DNA from 3 places in the Streptomyces sp. NPDC058880 genome. Region 2 is predicted to be linked to each of the others. Evidence: riboswitches for the same ligand, from Rfam matches in the RefSeq annotation. Region 2 holds a riboswitch; each other region holds the start of a gene.
The links. A riboswitch is a leader RNA that binds a small molecule or an ion and turns the genes downstream of it on or off. The one in region 2 is predicted to bind thiamine pyrophosphate.
Positions count from the first base shown of each region.

Region 1: linked by a shared signal. The riboswitch ahead of thiC (phosphomethylpyrimidine synthase ThiC) and the one ahead of thiO (glycine oxidase ThiO) in region 2 are both predicted to bind thiamine pyrophosphate.
Region 3: linked by a shared signal. The riboswitch ahead of ACFW2G_RS20455 (thiamine ABC transporter substrate binding subunit) and the one ahead of thiO (glycine oxidase ThiO) in region 2 are both predicted to bind thiamine pyrophosphate.

Region 1 covers NZ_JBHYMC010000005.1:85,956-90,785, forward strand. Annotated here, with positions in the region: gene ACFW2G_RS04975 (glycosyltransferase) at 1-1,071, shown strand, start outside; gene thiC (phosphomethylpyrimidine synthase ThiC) at 1,140-2,927, opposite strand; TPP riboswitch at 2,922-3,066, opposite strand; gene ACFW2G_RS04985 (YibE/F family protein) at 3,140-4,519, shown strand; gene ACFW2G_RS04990 (SsgA family sporulation/cell division regulator) at 4,631-4,830, opposite strand, start outside.
Region 2 covers NZ_JBHYMC010000026.1:48,916-53,745, forward strand. Annotated here, with positions in the region: gene pknB (Stk1 family PASTA domain-containing Ser/Thr kinase) at 1-1,104, opposite strand, end outside; gene ACFW2G_RS17365 (thiazole synthase) at 1,342-2,136, opposite strand; gene thiS (sulfur carrier protein ThiS) at 2,142-2,342, opposite strand; gene thiO (glycine oxidase ThiO) at 2,339-3,520, opposite strand; TPP riboswitch at 3,518-3,629, opposite strand; gene ACFW2G_RS17380 (NAD(P)/FAD-dependent oxidoreductase) at 3,711-4,830, shown strand, end outside.
Region 3 covers NZ_JBHYMC010000035.1:61,809-66,638, reverse strand. Annotated here, with positions in the region: gene rlmN (23S rRNA (adenine(2503)-C(2))-methyltransferase RlmN) at 32-1,147, shown strand; TPP riboswitch at 1,206-1,315, shown strand; gene ACFW2G_RS20455 (thiamine ABC transporter substrate binding subunit) at 1,400-2,500, shown strand; gene ACFW2G_RS20450 (ABC transporter permease) at 2,617-4,233, shown strand; gene ACFW2G_RS20445 (ABC transporter ATP-binding protein) at 4,233-4,830, shown strand, end outside.

The DNA of each region.
Region 1 (4,830 bases), on a different contig from region 2:
GCCGCGGTGATCAGGCGCTGTCTCGAATCCGTGCGCCCATTGATCGACACCTGGGTGATCGTCGACACCGGTTCGACGGACGGAACCCAGGAGATCATCCGTGAATTCCTCGCCGACCTCCCGGGCACCCTGTACGAACGGCCCTGGAAGGGATTCGACGGCAGCCGCAGCGAGGCGATCGACCTGGCCCGCTCCCACGCGGACTACCTGCTCTTCGTGGACGCGGACGACGTGATCGAGGTGGATCCCGGATTCCAGATGCCTGAGCTCACTTCCGATTCGTACGGCATCGCGGTGCACCACCAGCCCGTCATCCACTGGCGCCCCGCTCTGGTCACCACCCGGCTGCCCTGGACATACGTCGGTGTCCTGCACGAGTACCTCGACTGCGCGGACCCGTTCACCCGCGGAGTCCTGGAGGGCTTCCACATCCGCGTCATCGGCGGCGGAGCCCGGCAGGGCGAGGGGGGCGACCGGGAGAAGTACCTCCGCGACGCCGGAATCCTGGAGAAGGGCCTCCTGGAGGAACCGGAAAACGCCCGCTACGCCTTCTACCTCGCCCAGAGCTGGCGCGACGCGGGCGAGCCGGAGAAGTCCCTCGCCGCATACGACCGACGGGCGGCCATGGGCGGCTTCGCCGAGGAGGCGTTCTGCGCACGGCTCTACGCGGCACGGCTCGCGGCAGGTCTCCGGCGCCCGCCGGCCGAGGTGACGGACCGCTACCTCCGCGCCCACGAGAGCCGGCCCGGCCGGGCCGAGGCGCTCGGCGACCTGGCCCGCCTGTGCCGTCTGGACGGCCGCTTCGAGCTGGCGTACCTGTTCGCCCGTCAGGCGGCGCGGATCCCGCGCCCCGAGGACATCCTGTTCGTCGAGTTCGACTGGTACGAGTGGCGTGCACTCGACGAGCTCGCGGTCGCCGCCTACTGGGTCGGCGCGTACGAGGAGTCGCTGGAGTGCTGCGAACGCCTCCTGCGGGAGGACGGGCTCCCGGAGAGCCAGCGGGAACGGGTGCTCGAGAACCGCGCGTTCGCCCTGGCCAAGCTGGGTCCGGAGTACCGGGCGGCGGCCTGACGGCGCGGACCCGCGACTCCCCCCATGGGTCGCGGGTCCGCGCCGCATCCGGTACCTGACGGCCGGTCTCAGTCGGCCAGCGGGAGGTAGACGCGGTTGCCCGAGGCCGCGAACTCGGCGGACTTCTCCGCCATGCCGGCCTGGATCTCCTCCGCCTTCAGGTCCCCGCCGTGCTCGCGGCGGATGTCCTGCGAGATCTTCATCGAGCAGAACTTCGGACCGCACATGGAGCAGAAGTGCGCGGTCTTGGCCGGTTCGGCGGGAAGGGTCTCGTCGTGGAACTCACGCGCCGTGTCCGGGTCCAGGGCCAGGTTGAACTGGTCCTCCCAGCGGAACTCGAACCGCGCGTCGGACAGGGCGTCGTCCCACTCCTGGGCACCCGGGTGTCCCTTGGCGAGGTCGGCGGCGTGCGCCGAGATCTTGTACGTGATCACGCCGGTCTTGACGTCGTCCCGGTTGGGCAGGCCCAGGTGCTCCTTGGGCGTGACGTAGCAGAGCATCGCCGTACCCCACCAGGCGATCATCGCGGCGCCGATGCCCGAGGTGATGTGGTCGTACGCGGGCGCCACGTCCGTGGTGAGCGGGCCGAGCGTGTAGAAGGGCGCCTCCTCGCAGATCTCCTGCTGGAGGTCGATGTTCTCCTTGATCTTGTGCATCGGGACATGGCCCGGACCCTCGATCATCGTCTGCACGTTGTGGCGCTTGGCGATGGTGTTGAGCTCGCCCAGCGTCTTGAGCTCCGCGAACTGCGCCGCGTCGTTGGCGTCCGCGATGGACCCCGGGCGCAGGCCGTCACCCAGCGAGTACGTGACGTCGTACGTCGCCAGGATCTCGCAGAGCTCCTCGAAGTTCGTGTAGAGGAAGTTCTCCTTGTGGTGCGCGAGGCACCATGCGGCCATGATCGAGCCGCCGCGCGAGACGATGCCGGTCTTGCGGCGGGCGGTCAGCGGCACGTACGGGAGCAGCACGCCGGCGTGGACCGTCATGTAGTCGACGCCCTGCTCGGCCTGCTCGATGACCGTGTCCTTATAGATCTCCCAGGTCAGCTCCTCGGCACGGCCGTCGACCTTCTCGAGTGCCTGGTAGAGCGGCACGGTGCCGATCGGCACGGGGGAGTTGCGCAGGACCCACTCGCGGGTGGTGTGGATGTTGCGGCCCGTCGAGAGGTCCATGACCGTGTCGGCGCCCCAGCGGGTCGCCCAGGTCATCTTCTCCACCTCCTCCTCGATCGAGGAGGTGACGGCGGAGTTGCCGATGTTGGCGTTGACCTTCACCAGGAACTTCTTGCCGATGATCATCGGCTCGATCTCCGGGTGGTTCACGTTCGCGGGGAGCACCGCGCGACCTGCCGCGATCTCCTCACGGACGACCTCGGCGGAGACGTTCTCGCGGATCGCGACGTACTCCATCTCCGGGGTGACCTCGCCCCGGCGGGCGTACGCGAGCTGCGTGACGGCGGCCCCGTCGCGGCCCCGGCGGGGCTGGCGGGGGCGGCCCGGGAAGACCGCGTCGAGGTTCTTGAGGCCGCCGCGCGGCGAGGTGTGCTTGATGCCGTCGTCTTCGGGGCGGACCGGGCGTCCGGCGTACTCCTCGGTGTCGCCGCGGCCGATGATCCAGTTCTCGCGCAGCGGCGCGAGGCCCCGTCGCACATCGGTCTCGATCTGCGGGTCGGTGTACGGACCGGACGTGTCGTAGAGCGTCACGTCCTTGCCGTTGGTGAGGTGGACCTGGCGGACCGGCACCCGGATGTCGGGGCGGGAGCCCGCCACGTAGCCCTTGTGCCAGCCCGGCTTGCGCTCGGTCGAGCCGTCGGCGTCCTGGCTGACGGCAGGCGTGCGTGCGTCCTGAATGGTCATGAGACCTGATCTCCCTACGCCGGCATTACCCGGTAACAGGTTCGGCGGTCGACGCAGCCTCTTCCCCTACGCATCCGTGCCCGCGTACGGTGATCAGCGCCCTCTCAGCCCGGTGCTCCGAGCTCCCGCGTTGTGCAAAGTAGCCCCCACGCTAGCGTCATCCATGGCGTGCTGAACAGTGGGCCCCCCTCATCTCTTGCGATGATCTGCTGGTGACGTCCTCGCCGCAGCCCCCCACCGAGCCCACCGAGACCGGCAGCCACTCCGGCCACGCGCACGCCGGACACGGGCACTCCTCCGGCCATTCCCACAGCCACGGTCACGGACCGGCCGCCCCCGTCTCGAAGCACCTGCGCAAGGTCATCGCGGCGGTGCTGATCCCCTTTGCCGTCGCCGTGTTCGCCGGTCTGGCGGTCCTCTGGCCGGGCGGCGCCCCGGACCACGAGCGGACCGGGGTGGGCTTCGACCGGCAGACCCAGCAGGCCAAGGTCGTCTCACTGGAACGCGTCGACTGCGCGTCCGTGAACGCCGGGCAGGTGCCGCCGACCGGCGAGGTGTCGACCCCGACGGGGCGCGAGGCCCGGGCCGCGCAGACCGGAGAGTGCAAGAAGGCCACCGTCGAGGTCGGGAGCGGCCCGGACCGGGGACGCACCTTCGTGGAGATCGTCCAGCCGGGCGCACCACGGCAGCTCGCGGATGGCCAGGAGGTGGTGGTCGCGTACGCCCCCGACGCGCCGCGCGACCTCCAGTACTCGGTGATCGACGTGAACCGCAAGCTTCCGCTGGCGGCACTGGCCGGCATCTTCGCGCTCTCGGTCGTCCTCGTCGGCCGGATGCGCGGGCTCTTCGCGCTGATCGCACTCGTCGTCAGCTTCGGCGTGCTGACGCTCTTCATCCTCCCCGCCATCCTCCAGGGATCGAACCCGCTGGTGGTCGCGGTGGTCGGGGCGAGCGCCATCATGCTGATCGCGCTCTACATGTGCCACGGCCTGACCGCACGCACCTCCGTGGCGGTCCTGGGGACGCTCGTGTCGTTGCTGCTGATCGGCCTGCTGGGTTCGGTGTTCATCGACTGGGCGTTCCTCAGCGGGAACACCGACGACAACACCGGTCTGATCCACGGTCTGTACCCGGACATCGACATGAGCGGTCTGCTGCTCGCCGGGATCATCATCGGATCGCTGGGCGTCCTCGACGACGTGACGGTCACCCAGACCTCGGCGGTCTGGGAACTGCACCAGGCCGACCCGTCGATGGGCCCCCGGGCCCTGTATCGGGCCGCCATCCGGATCGGCCGCGACCACATCGCGTCGGTGGTCAACACCCTGGTACTGGCCTACGCGGGCGCCGCGCTCCCCTTGCTCCTGCTGTTCTCGATCGCCAACAGCAGCATGGGAGCGGTGGCGAACAGCGAACTGGTCGCGGTGGAGATCGTACGGACCCTCGTCGGCTCGATCGGTCTCGTGGCCTCGGTGCCCGTGACGACGGCACTCGCGGCGCTGGTCGTGTCAGCCGACCGGCCGGAATCCCCGGACGCCGCACCGGGCTCGGGGCCGGCACGCGGCGGCCGGGGCCGGCGGCGCAAGCGCTGAACGGTGGTTCGGCCCGAGGGATGAGCGGGCCGGGACCGCGCTTCGGCCCGAAGGGTGAGCGGGCAAGGACCACTCATCGGCGCGCGGGAGCGAGCGGACCCGGACTGCGGTTCAGCCCGCGTTCTGCTCGTTCTGCTCGTTCTGCCGCGACTCGGCCAGGATTCTGCCGAGTGCCTCGTCCAGGTGTTCCTCGAAGTCGCCCGTGTTCCGTTCCTGTCCGAGCGGCACGAGCCGGTCGGTGCGGTCGAGGAACGCGACGAGCGGTGCCGCGCTGGCCCGGAACAGGGCACGGTCGCCGCCGACCTGAAGCC
Region 2 (4,830 bases):
GCTGATGTACCAGACGCCCGTGCCGATGCCGAGCGCCAGCAGCACGCCGACGACCGCCAGCAGCACGCCGCGGCGCGGCCGGCCGCCGACCGCCGACCGGCGCCCGGACGGAGCGGGTGGGTCCAGTGGGGGCGCCTCGAAGCGGGAGGTGAGGTTCACGGGCTCCGCCGCCACCGGGCGCGGGATGACACCGGTGCGGTCCTCGGCGGACGACCGGTCCACGGCGCGCGCCTGCGGCGGTACGGCGTCCAGCTCGACGTCGCTGAGTCCGGCGCGGGCCTCGCGGGTGAGGCCGAGCAGGGCGGCGGCGTCGTAGGGGCGCAGGTCGGGGGTGCGGGCGGTGGCGCAGGCCACGAGCCCGTCGAGGCCCGCGGGCAGGCCGGGCACCGAGGCGGACGGCGGCGGGACGTCCTCGTGCAGGTGCTGGTAGAGCACCTGCGCGGGGGTGGCGCCGACGTGGGGCTTGGAGCCGGTGAGCATCTCGTAGAGCACGACACCGCAGGCGTAGACGTCCACGCGGGTGTCGGCGACGCCGTTCTCGATCTGCTCGGGTGCCAGGTAGGAGACGGTGCCGAGCACCGAGCCGGTGGTGTTGGTCACCGAGTCCACCGACCGGACCAGCCCGAAGTCCGCGACCTTGACCCTGCCGTCGTCGCCGATCAGGACGTTCTCGGGCTTCATGTCGCGGTGCACGAACCCGGCCCGGTGGGCGGCGCCGAGGGCGGCCAGGACCGGTTCGAGGATGTCGAGGGCCGCCCGCGGCTGGAGTGCACCGCGCTCGCGCAGCACGTCGCGCAGGGTGCAGCCGGAGACGTACTCCATCGCCAAGTAGACGTAGGGTCCGTCCGTGCCCTGGTCGAACACGGCGACCACGTTGGGGTGCGCGAGCCGCGCCACGGACTTCGCCTCGCGGATGAACCGCTCGACGAAGCCGGCGTCGGAGGCGAGGGCCGGATGCATCACCTTCAGGGCGAGGATCCGGTCCAGCCGGGTGTCGACGGCCCGGTAGACCGTGGCCATGCCGCCGGCCGCGATGCGGGCGTCGATGCGGTAGCGGCCGTCGAGCACGCGCCCGACGAGAGGGTCTTCCAGGGTCGTATCCACCCGCCGATTCTACGAGCCGGCGCCGGTGTCCCGGCGGGGGCGGGTCTCGTTGCAGCGCAGCTGTGACGTGAGCAGGGGGCGGGGCGGGATTCCCGGCCGGCGTGAACCGGAGCGGCGCGGGGGCCGGCGCGACTCCCGGGGCACGTCCCCGGCGACCGCCCGACGGCCGCCCGGCCACCGCCGCACCCGCACCGGACGCCTCCCGCCCCGCCCCCCCCAGGCCGCCCCGTTGCGTCCTCAGAACGCGGGCCGCTCCGGGTCCAGCGCCGCGCGGCCCTCCCTGGGGGAGGAGGCTTCGGCGAAGCGGCGCTGGGGGATGCGGCCCGCCCGGAAGGCCAGGCGGCCGGCCGAGACGGCGTCCCGCATGGCGGATGCCATCAGGACCGGTTCCTGCGCCCGGGTCACGGCGGAGGCCAGCATCACCGCCGCGCAGCCCAGTTCCATCGCCAGGGCGGCGTCGGAGGCGGTACCCGCGCCCGCGTCCAGGATCACCGGTACGCCCGCCCGCTCCGTGATGAGTTCGAAGTTGTGCGGGTTGCGGATGCCCATGCCGGAGCCGATGGGAGCGCCGAGCGGCATGATCGCCGCGCAGCCCACGTCCTCCAGCCTGCGCGCCAGCACGGGATCGTCGTTCGTGTACGGCAGGACGGTGAAGCCCTCGTCCACCAGGATCTCGGCGGCGTCCAGCAGCTCGACGCCGTCGGGCAGGAGGGTCCGCTCGTCGGCGACCACTTCGAGCTTGATCCAGTCGGTGCCCAGGGCCTCCCGCGCGAGGCGGGCCGTGAGGACGGCCTCGCCCGCGGTGAAGCAGCCGGCGGTGTTGGGCAGGACCGAGATGCCGAGGCCGGCCAGGACGGAGAGGACGGAACCCTGCACCGTCGGGTCCAGGCGGCGCATGGCCACGGTGGTGAGTTCGGTGCCGGACGCGGCCAGGGCGCGCTCCAGCACGTCCAGGCTGGGGGCGCCGCCCGTGCCCATGATGAGGCGGGAGGAGAAGGTCCGGTCGCCCAGTGCGAACAGGTCGTCGGCCATGCCGGTCAGCCTCCCTGGACCGCGGTGAGGATCTCCACGCGGTCGCCGTCGCCCACGCGGGTGGCCGGCCACTGTCCGCGCGGGACCACGGTCTCGTTGAGTGCGGCCGCCACCCCGGAGGGAGCCGCGGTCAGGGTCGCGACGACGGTGTCGAGCGTGGTGCCGGCCGCGACCTCGCGCGGCTCGCCGTTGACGGAGATGGTCATGCGTACGACTCCTGACGTGCGGCGGAGAAGCGGCGGGGGGTGAAGGGGCGTGCGATCCCGGGCAGTTCGCCGCTGACCAGCAGCTCGGCCATCACCTCGCCGGTGAGCGGGGTCAGCAGCACCCCGTTGCGGTAGTGCCCGGTGGCCAGGTGTAGGCCGGGCAGGTCGGTGGGGCCCAGCAGCGGGGCGTTGTCGGGTGATCCGGGGCGCAGTCCGGCACGGGTCTCGGTCAGCGGGAGTTCGGTGATGCCGGGTACCAGCTCGTGGGCGTCGCGCAGGAGTTCGTAGACCCCGCCCGCGGTGACGGTGGTGTCCCAGCCGAGCTCCTCGCTGGTGGCGCCGATGACGAGTTCGCCGTTCTCGCGGGGCACGAGGTAGACGTGGCTGCCGCGCACGACCGCCCGTACGGTGCGGGAGAGGAACGGCGCGTACACGGGCGGTACGGAGAGCCGCAGCACCTGGCCCTTGACGGGCCGCACGGGCGGCAGCACCTCGGCGGGCACCCCCGCCAGCCTGCCGCTGAGCGAGCCCGCGGCCAGGACCACCTGGTCGGCCCGCAGCTCCGTGCCGTCGTCGAGGAGCACGCCGGTCGCCCGGTCCGCGGTGGTGAGCAGTTGCTCGGCCGCCGCCCGGTGGACGGTCACCCCGGCGCCTTCGCAGGCGGCCAGCAGGGCGGCCGCGAGCCGCCGCGGATCGACCTGGTGGTCGCCGTCGACGCGCAGGCCGCCGCGAACCCCCGGGGCGAGCATGGGCTCCAGACGGCGGCACTCGCGGCCGGTGAGCCAGGCGGACTCCAGGCCGCAGCGTCGCTGGAGGGCGTGCAGTTCGCGCAGGTGGAGGCGGTCGTCGGCGTCGAGGGCGACCGCGAGGGTGCCGCAGGCGCGGTAGCCGATGTCCATGCCGCCGCTCGCTTCCGCGAGCTCGGAGGCGAACCGCGGATAGCGTTCGGCGGAGGCGAGGCCGAGGCCGAGGAGGGACTCCTCGCCGTAGTGGAGTTCGGTGACGGGGGCGAGCATGCCGGCCGCGACCCGGGCGGCGCCGCCGCCGGGTGCCGGGTCGGCCAGTACGGTGCTCAGTCCGCGCTCCGCGGCCCGCCAGGCGGTGACCAGGCCGATGATCCCGCCGCCGACGACGAGGACGTCCGATCCGCGGTCGGATCCCGTTCGAGATGAGTGCATGGGCGTCCAGCCCCTCCCTTCGCCGGCATGACCCGGATCAGGTTCGTACGGTCGGAGGCCGGCCAGCCTCCCTCTCAGCCCGGTGCGCCGGACTCCCGCGATAGGTACGGTGGCCAGACTATCCCGGCGGAGGACGGCGGGTAAGGCGGCACCTGTTCCTGACGGAGCGTCAGATGATTAGGGTGGCGGCGTGAGCGAGCAGACGGAACACAATCAGCGCGGCGTCGTGATCGTCGGCGCCGGAATGGCCGGGGTGCAGACCGCTGTCGCCCTGCGCGAGCAGGGCTTCGCGGGCCCCGTGACCCTGCTGGGAGCCGAGCCCCACCAGCCCTACGATCGGCCCCCGCTGTCCAAGGCGGTGCTGCTCGGCAAGGCCGAGGACTCCGCGTTCGACGTGGACTTCGAAGGCCTGGGCATCGACCTCCGGCTCGGCACGGAGGTCACCGGCCTGCGGGCCGCGGACCGCGAACTGGACACCGAGGCGGGACCGGTCCCGTACGGGACCCTCGTCCTGGCGGTCGGCGCGCAGCCGCTGACCCTGCCCGGCGCCGAGGGCGTCCCGGGCGTCCACCTGCTGCGCACGCTGGACGACGCGGCGCGGCTGCGCCCGGTGCTGGCCGCCGCGTCCCGGGTCGTGGTGGTCGGCGCGGGCTGGATCGGGGCGGAGTTCGCCACCGCGGCCCGGGAGGCCGGCTGCGCGGTGACGGTCGTGGAGGCGGCGGACCGGGTGCTGGCGGGCGCCCTGCCCGCCGAGGTGGCCGAACCGATGGCGCGCTGGTACGGCGAGGCCGGCGCCGAGCTGATCACCGGAGCGAAGGTGGCCGGCGTCGAGGAGGGGCGCGTCCTCCTGGCGGACGGGCGCACCCTGCCCGCCGACGCGGTCGTCGTGGGCATCGGCGCGCGGCCCGCCACCGATTGGCTGTCCGGGTCCGGCGTGGAGCGCGGCGCCGACGGCTCGGTCACCGCCGACGCACACCTGCTGACCTCCCTGCCGGGGGTGTACGCGGTCGGCGACTGCGCCTCCTTCCCGTCCGGTCGCTACGGGGCGCGGCTGCTCGTGCACCACTGGGACAACGCGCTCCAGGGGCCGCGGGCGGTCGCGGCCAACATCCTGGCCGGGGAGCCCACCGCGGTCTACGACCCGGTTCCGTACTTCTGGTCCGAGCAGTTCGGGCGCTTCGTGCAGTACGCGGGCCACCACGGCGGGGCCGGGGCCCCGGTGTGGCGCGGCGACCCGGCCGGGGAGACCTGGTCGGTGTGCTGGCTGCGCGACGGCGCCCTGGCCGCGGTCCTCGCGGTCGGCCGCCCCC
Region 3 (4,830 bases), on a different contig from region 2:
ACCCCCACCCCGTCGTACTGAGGAGTACCGCATGGCCCCCCGTCCCGCTCCGGGTGAGCTCACCTTCGTCGCTCCCCGCGGGGCCAAGAAGCCGCCCCGGCACCTCGCCGACATGACCCCGGCCGAGCGCCGCGAAGCGGTCGCCGCCATCGGCGAGAAGCCCTTCCGGGCCAAGCAGCTCTCCCAGCACTACTTCGCCCGCTACGCGCACGACCCCGCCGAGTGGACGGACATCCCCGCCGGCTCCCGGACCAAGCTCCAGCAGGAGCTCCTCCCGGACCTGATGAGCGTCATCCGGCACATCAGCTGCGACGACGACACCACCCGCAAGACCCTGTGGAAGCTGCACGACGGCACACTCGTCGAGTCCGTGCTGATGCGCTATCCCGACCGGGTCACCATGTGCATCTCCTCGCAGGCCGGCTGCGGCATGAACTGTCCCTTCTGTGCCACCGGCCAGGCTGGTCTGGACCGCAACCTCTCCACCGCCGAGATCGTGCACCAGATCGTCGACGGCATGCGCGCCCTGCGCGACGGCGAGGTGCCCGGCGGCCCCGCCCGGCTGTCGAACATCGTCTTCATGGGCATGGGCGAGCCCCTGGCCAACTACAACCGCGTCGTCGGCGCCATCCGCCGGCTCACGGACCCGGAGCCCGACGGCCTCGGTCTGTCCCAGCGCGGCATCACGGTCTCCACGGTCGGCCTGGTCCCGGCCATGCTGCGGTTCGCCGACGAGGGCTTCAAGTGCCGCCTCGCGGTCTCGCTGCACGCGCCGGACGACGAGCTGCGCGACACCCTGGTCCCGGTGAACACCCGCTGGAAGGTCCGCGAGGTCCTCGACGCGGCCTGGGAGTACGCCGAGAAGTCCAGCCGCCGGATCTCGATCGAGTACGCCCTGATCCGCGACATCAACGACCAGGCCTGGCGCGGTGACCTCCTGGGACGGCTGCTCAAGGGCAAGCGCGTGCACGTCAACCTGATCCCGCTGAACCCGACCCCCGGATCCAAGTGGACCGCCTCGCGGCCCGAGGACGAGAAGGCTTTCGTGGAGGCCATCGCCCGCCACGGCGTGCCCGTGACCGTACGGGACACCCGGGGCCAGGAGATCGACGGCGCGTGCGGCCAGCTGGCCGCTTCGGAGCGCTGACGTCCGCTTCTGACCGGTCCCATTCGGCCACGAGGTACCCTGTGGCCGAACCAATTGCATATTCCGACAGGGGAGCGCCACAGCGCTGAGAGTGCGGTATCCGTCATCCGCAGACCCTCTGAACCTCGCCCCGGTCATTCGGGGTAGGAAGTTCGGTCACCACTCAAGCTGTTGCGCCCTGCCCGGCGTCCGCTCCCACAGAGCGCCGGGCAGGGCCGCGTCTTCTCCTGGTCATCCCAGGAGGAATCACCAGTGAGCACCACCAGGAAGATCGCGGGCGCTGCGCTCGCGGCCGCGCTGGGCGTCACCACGCTCAGCGCCTGCGGCGGCGGCGACGCCAAGGACAAGGCCGCGGGCACCAGCGACGCCCCGAAGTCCAAGACCGTCACGCTCGTCTCCCACGACTCCTTCAACGTGACCGAGTCGGTCCTCAAGGAGTTCGAGCAGCAGAGCGGTTACACCGTCAAGGTGCTGAAGTCCGGTGACGCCGGCGCCGCCCTGAACCAGGAGATCCTCACCAAGGGCTCCCCCCGCGGCGACGTCTTCTTCGGCGTCGACAACACCCTGCTCTCGCGTGCCCTCGACAACGGCATCTTCACCCCGTACGAGGCCAAGGGCCTGGCCGACGTGAAGCCCGAGTACGTGCTCGACAGCGAGCACCGGGTCACCCCGGTCGACACCGGCGACATCTGCGTCAACTACGACAAGGCCTACTTCGCCGACAAGAAGATCGCCCCGCCGCAGACGCTCGACGACCTGACCAAGCCCGAGTACAAGAACCTGCTGGTGGTCGAAAACGCCGCGACGTCCTCTCCCGGCCTCGGATTCATGCTCGCCTCCGTCGGCAAGTACGGCGAGGAGGGCTGGCAGGACTACTGGAGCAAGCTGAAGGCCAACGGCGTCGAGGTCGTCGACGGCTGGGAGCAGGCCTACAACGAGCGCTTCTCCGGATCCGCGGGCGGTAAGAAGGCCAAGGGCGACCGCCCCCTGGTCGTCTCCTACGCCTCCAGCCCGCCGGTCGAGGTGCTGTACGGCGAGCCGCAGCCGGCCGAGGCCCCCACAGGCGTCGCCACCGGCACCTGCTTCCGCCAGACCGAGTTCGCGGGCCTGCTCAAGGGCGCGAAGAACGAGGAGGGTGGCAAGGCCCTCGTGGACTTCCTGATCAGCAAGAAGTTCCAGGAGGACATGCCGCTCCAGATGTTCGTGAACCCCGTGACCAAGGACGCCGCGCTGCCGGAGCTGTTCACCAAGCACGGCGTGGTGGTCGACAAGCCGGAGAACGTGGCACCGGAGACCATCGCCAAGAACCGTGAGCAGTGGGTCAAGGCATGGACCGCACTGGTCGTGAAGTAGCCGCCACGAAGGAGCCGGGAGCGGCGTCGGCCGACGACGCCGCCCCGGTCCCCGGACCGGGGCGGGCACCCGGGCGGGGCGGGAGCGGGCGGGCCACCGCCGTCCGCCTCGCCCTGATGGCCGCCCCCCTCGCCTTCTTCGGGCTGTTCTTCGCCTACCCCGTCGCGGCGATCGTCGGCCGCGGCCTCAAGACCGACACCGGATGGCAGTTCGGCCGGATCGGCGAGGTCCTGTCCCGGCCCGACATCGCCGGCGTGCTCTGGTTCACCACCTGGCAGGCGTTCGCCTCCACCGCGCTCACCTTGCTGATCGCGCTCCCCGGCGCGTACGCCTTCGCACGCCTTGAGTTCCCCGGCAAACAGCTGCTGCGGGCGGTGGTGACCGTGCCGTTCGTGCTCCCGACCGTGGTCGTGGGCACCGCCTTCCTCGCTCTGCTCGGGCGCGGCGGCATGCTGGAGGAGCTGGCGGGCGTCCGGCTCGACACCACCGTCTGGGCGATCCTGCTCGCCCACGTCTTCTTCAACTACGCCGTCGTCGTCCGTACCGTCGGCGGCCTGTGGGCCCAGCTCGATCCGCGCCAGGAGGAGGCCGCCCGGGTGCTGGGCGCCGGCCGGTTCGCCGCCTGGCGGCGGGTGACGCTGCCCGCGCTCGCCCCGGCCGTGGCCGCGGCCTCCCTGATGGTGTTCCTCTTCACCTTCAGCTCCTTCGGCGTCGTGCTGATCCTGGGCGGACCCGCCTACTCCACCCTGGAGGTGGAGGTCTACCGGCAGACCGCGCAGCTGCTGGACCTGCCGACGGCGGCCGTGCTGACGATGGTGCAGTTCGCCGCCATCGGCGCGATCCTCGCCCTGCACGCCTGGACGGTGCGTCGGCGCGAGACCGCACTGCGCCTGGTCGACCCGGGCCGTACCGCGCACCGGCCGCACGGTGGGGCGCAGCACACCCTCCTGGGCGGGGTCCTGCTCACCATCGGGCTGCTGATCGTGGCGCCGCTGGCCGTGCTCGTCGAGCGGTCCTTCGACACCCCCGGTGGCTACGGCCTCGGCTTCTACCGGGCCCTGCAGGACGCCGGCGCCGGCGGCGGCACCTTCCTGGTACCGCCGCTGGAGGCGATCTGGAACTCCCTGCAGTACGCGCTCGCCGCCACCGCGGTCGCCCTGGTCGTCGGGGGACTCGCGGCCGCGGTCCTGACCAGGCGCGGCGGCCGCTTCGTACGCGGCTTCGACGCGATGCTGATGCTCCCGCTGGGGGTGTCCGCCGTGACGGTCGGCTTCGGCTTCCTGATCACCCTGGACGAGCCGCCGCTGGATCTGCGGACCTCGTGGATCCTGGTGCCGCTGGCCCAGGCCCTGGTCGGCGTGCCCTTCGTCGTACGGACCATGCTGCCGGTACTGCGCGCGGTGGACGGACGGCTGCGGGAGGCCGCCGCCGTGCTGGGCGCGTCACCGCTGCGCGCCTGGCGGGAGGTGGACCTGCCGCTGGTGCGGCGGGCGCTGCTGATCGCGGCCGGGTTCGCCTTCGCCGTGTCGCTGGGCGAGTTCGGCGCGACCGTCTTCATCGCGCGGCCGGACCGGCCGACGCTGCCGGTGGCCGTGGCGCGGCTGCTGGGACGGGCCGGCGAACTGAACTACGGGCAGGCGATGGCCCTGAGCACCATCCTGATGCTGGTGTGCGCGGTCTCCCTGCTGGCGCTGGAGCGGCTGCGTCCCGACAAGACCTCCGGAGAGTTCTGATGACCCTGCTTCAGCTGGAAGGGGTGTCGGTCCGCTTCGGCGAGCGCGCGGTCGTCGACTCCGTGGACCTGACGGTGGACGAGCACGAGACCGTGTGCGTGCTGGGTCCGAGCGGCAGCGGGAAGTCCACACTGCTGCGGGTGGTGGCCGGGCTCCAGCAGGTGTCCGGGGGACGCGTGCTGCTGGACGGCGCCGACCAGGCCGCCGTACCCGTGCACCGGCGCGGCGTGGGCCTGATGTTCCAGGACCACCAGCTCTTCCCGCACCGCGATGTCGGCGCGAACGTCTCCTTCGGCCTGCGGATGCGCGGCGGCGGCCGTGCCGGGGGCCGCCGGACGTACCCCGACCGGGTCGCCGAACTGCTCGAACTGGTGGGGCTCCCCGGGGCACAGGGCCGCGCCGTGGCCTCCTTGTCCGGGGGAGAGCAGCAGCGGGTGGCGCTGGCCCGGGCCCTGGCGCCCTCGCCGCGGCTGTTGATGCTCGACGAACCGCTCGGCCAGCTGGACCGGGGGCTGCGGGAGCGGCTCGTGGTCGAGCTGCGAGGGCTGTTCTCACGCCTGGGCACGACGGTCCTGGCCGTCACGCACGACCAGGGGG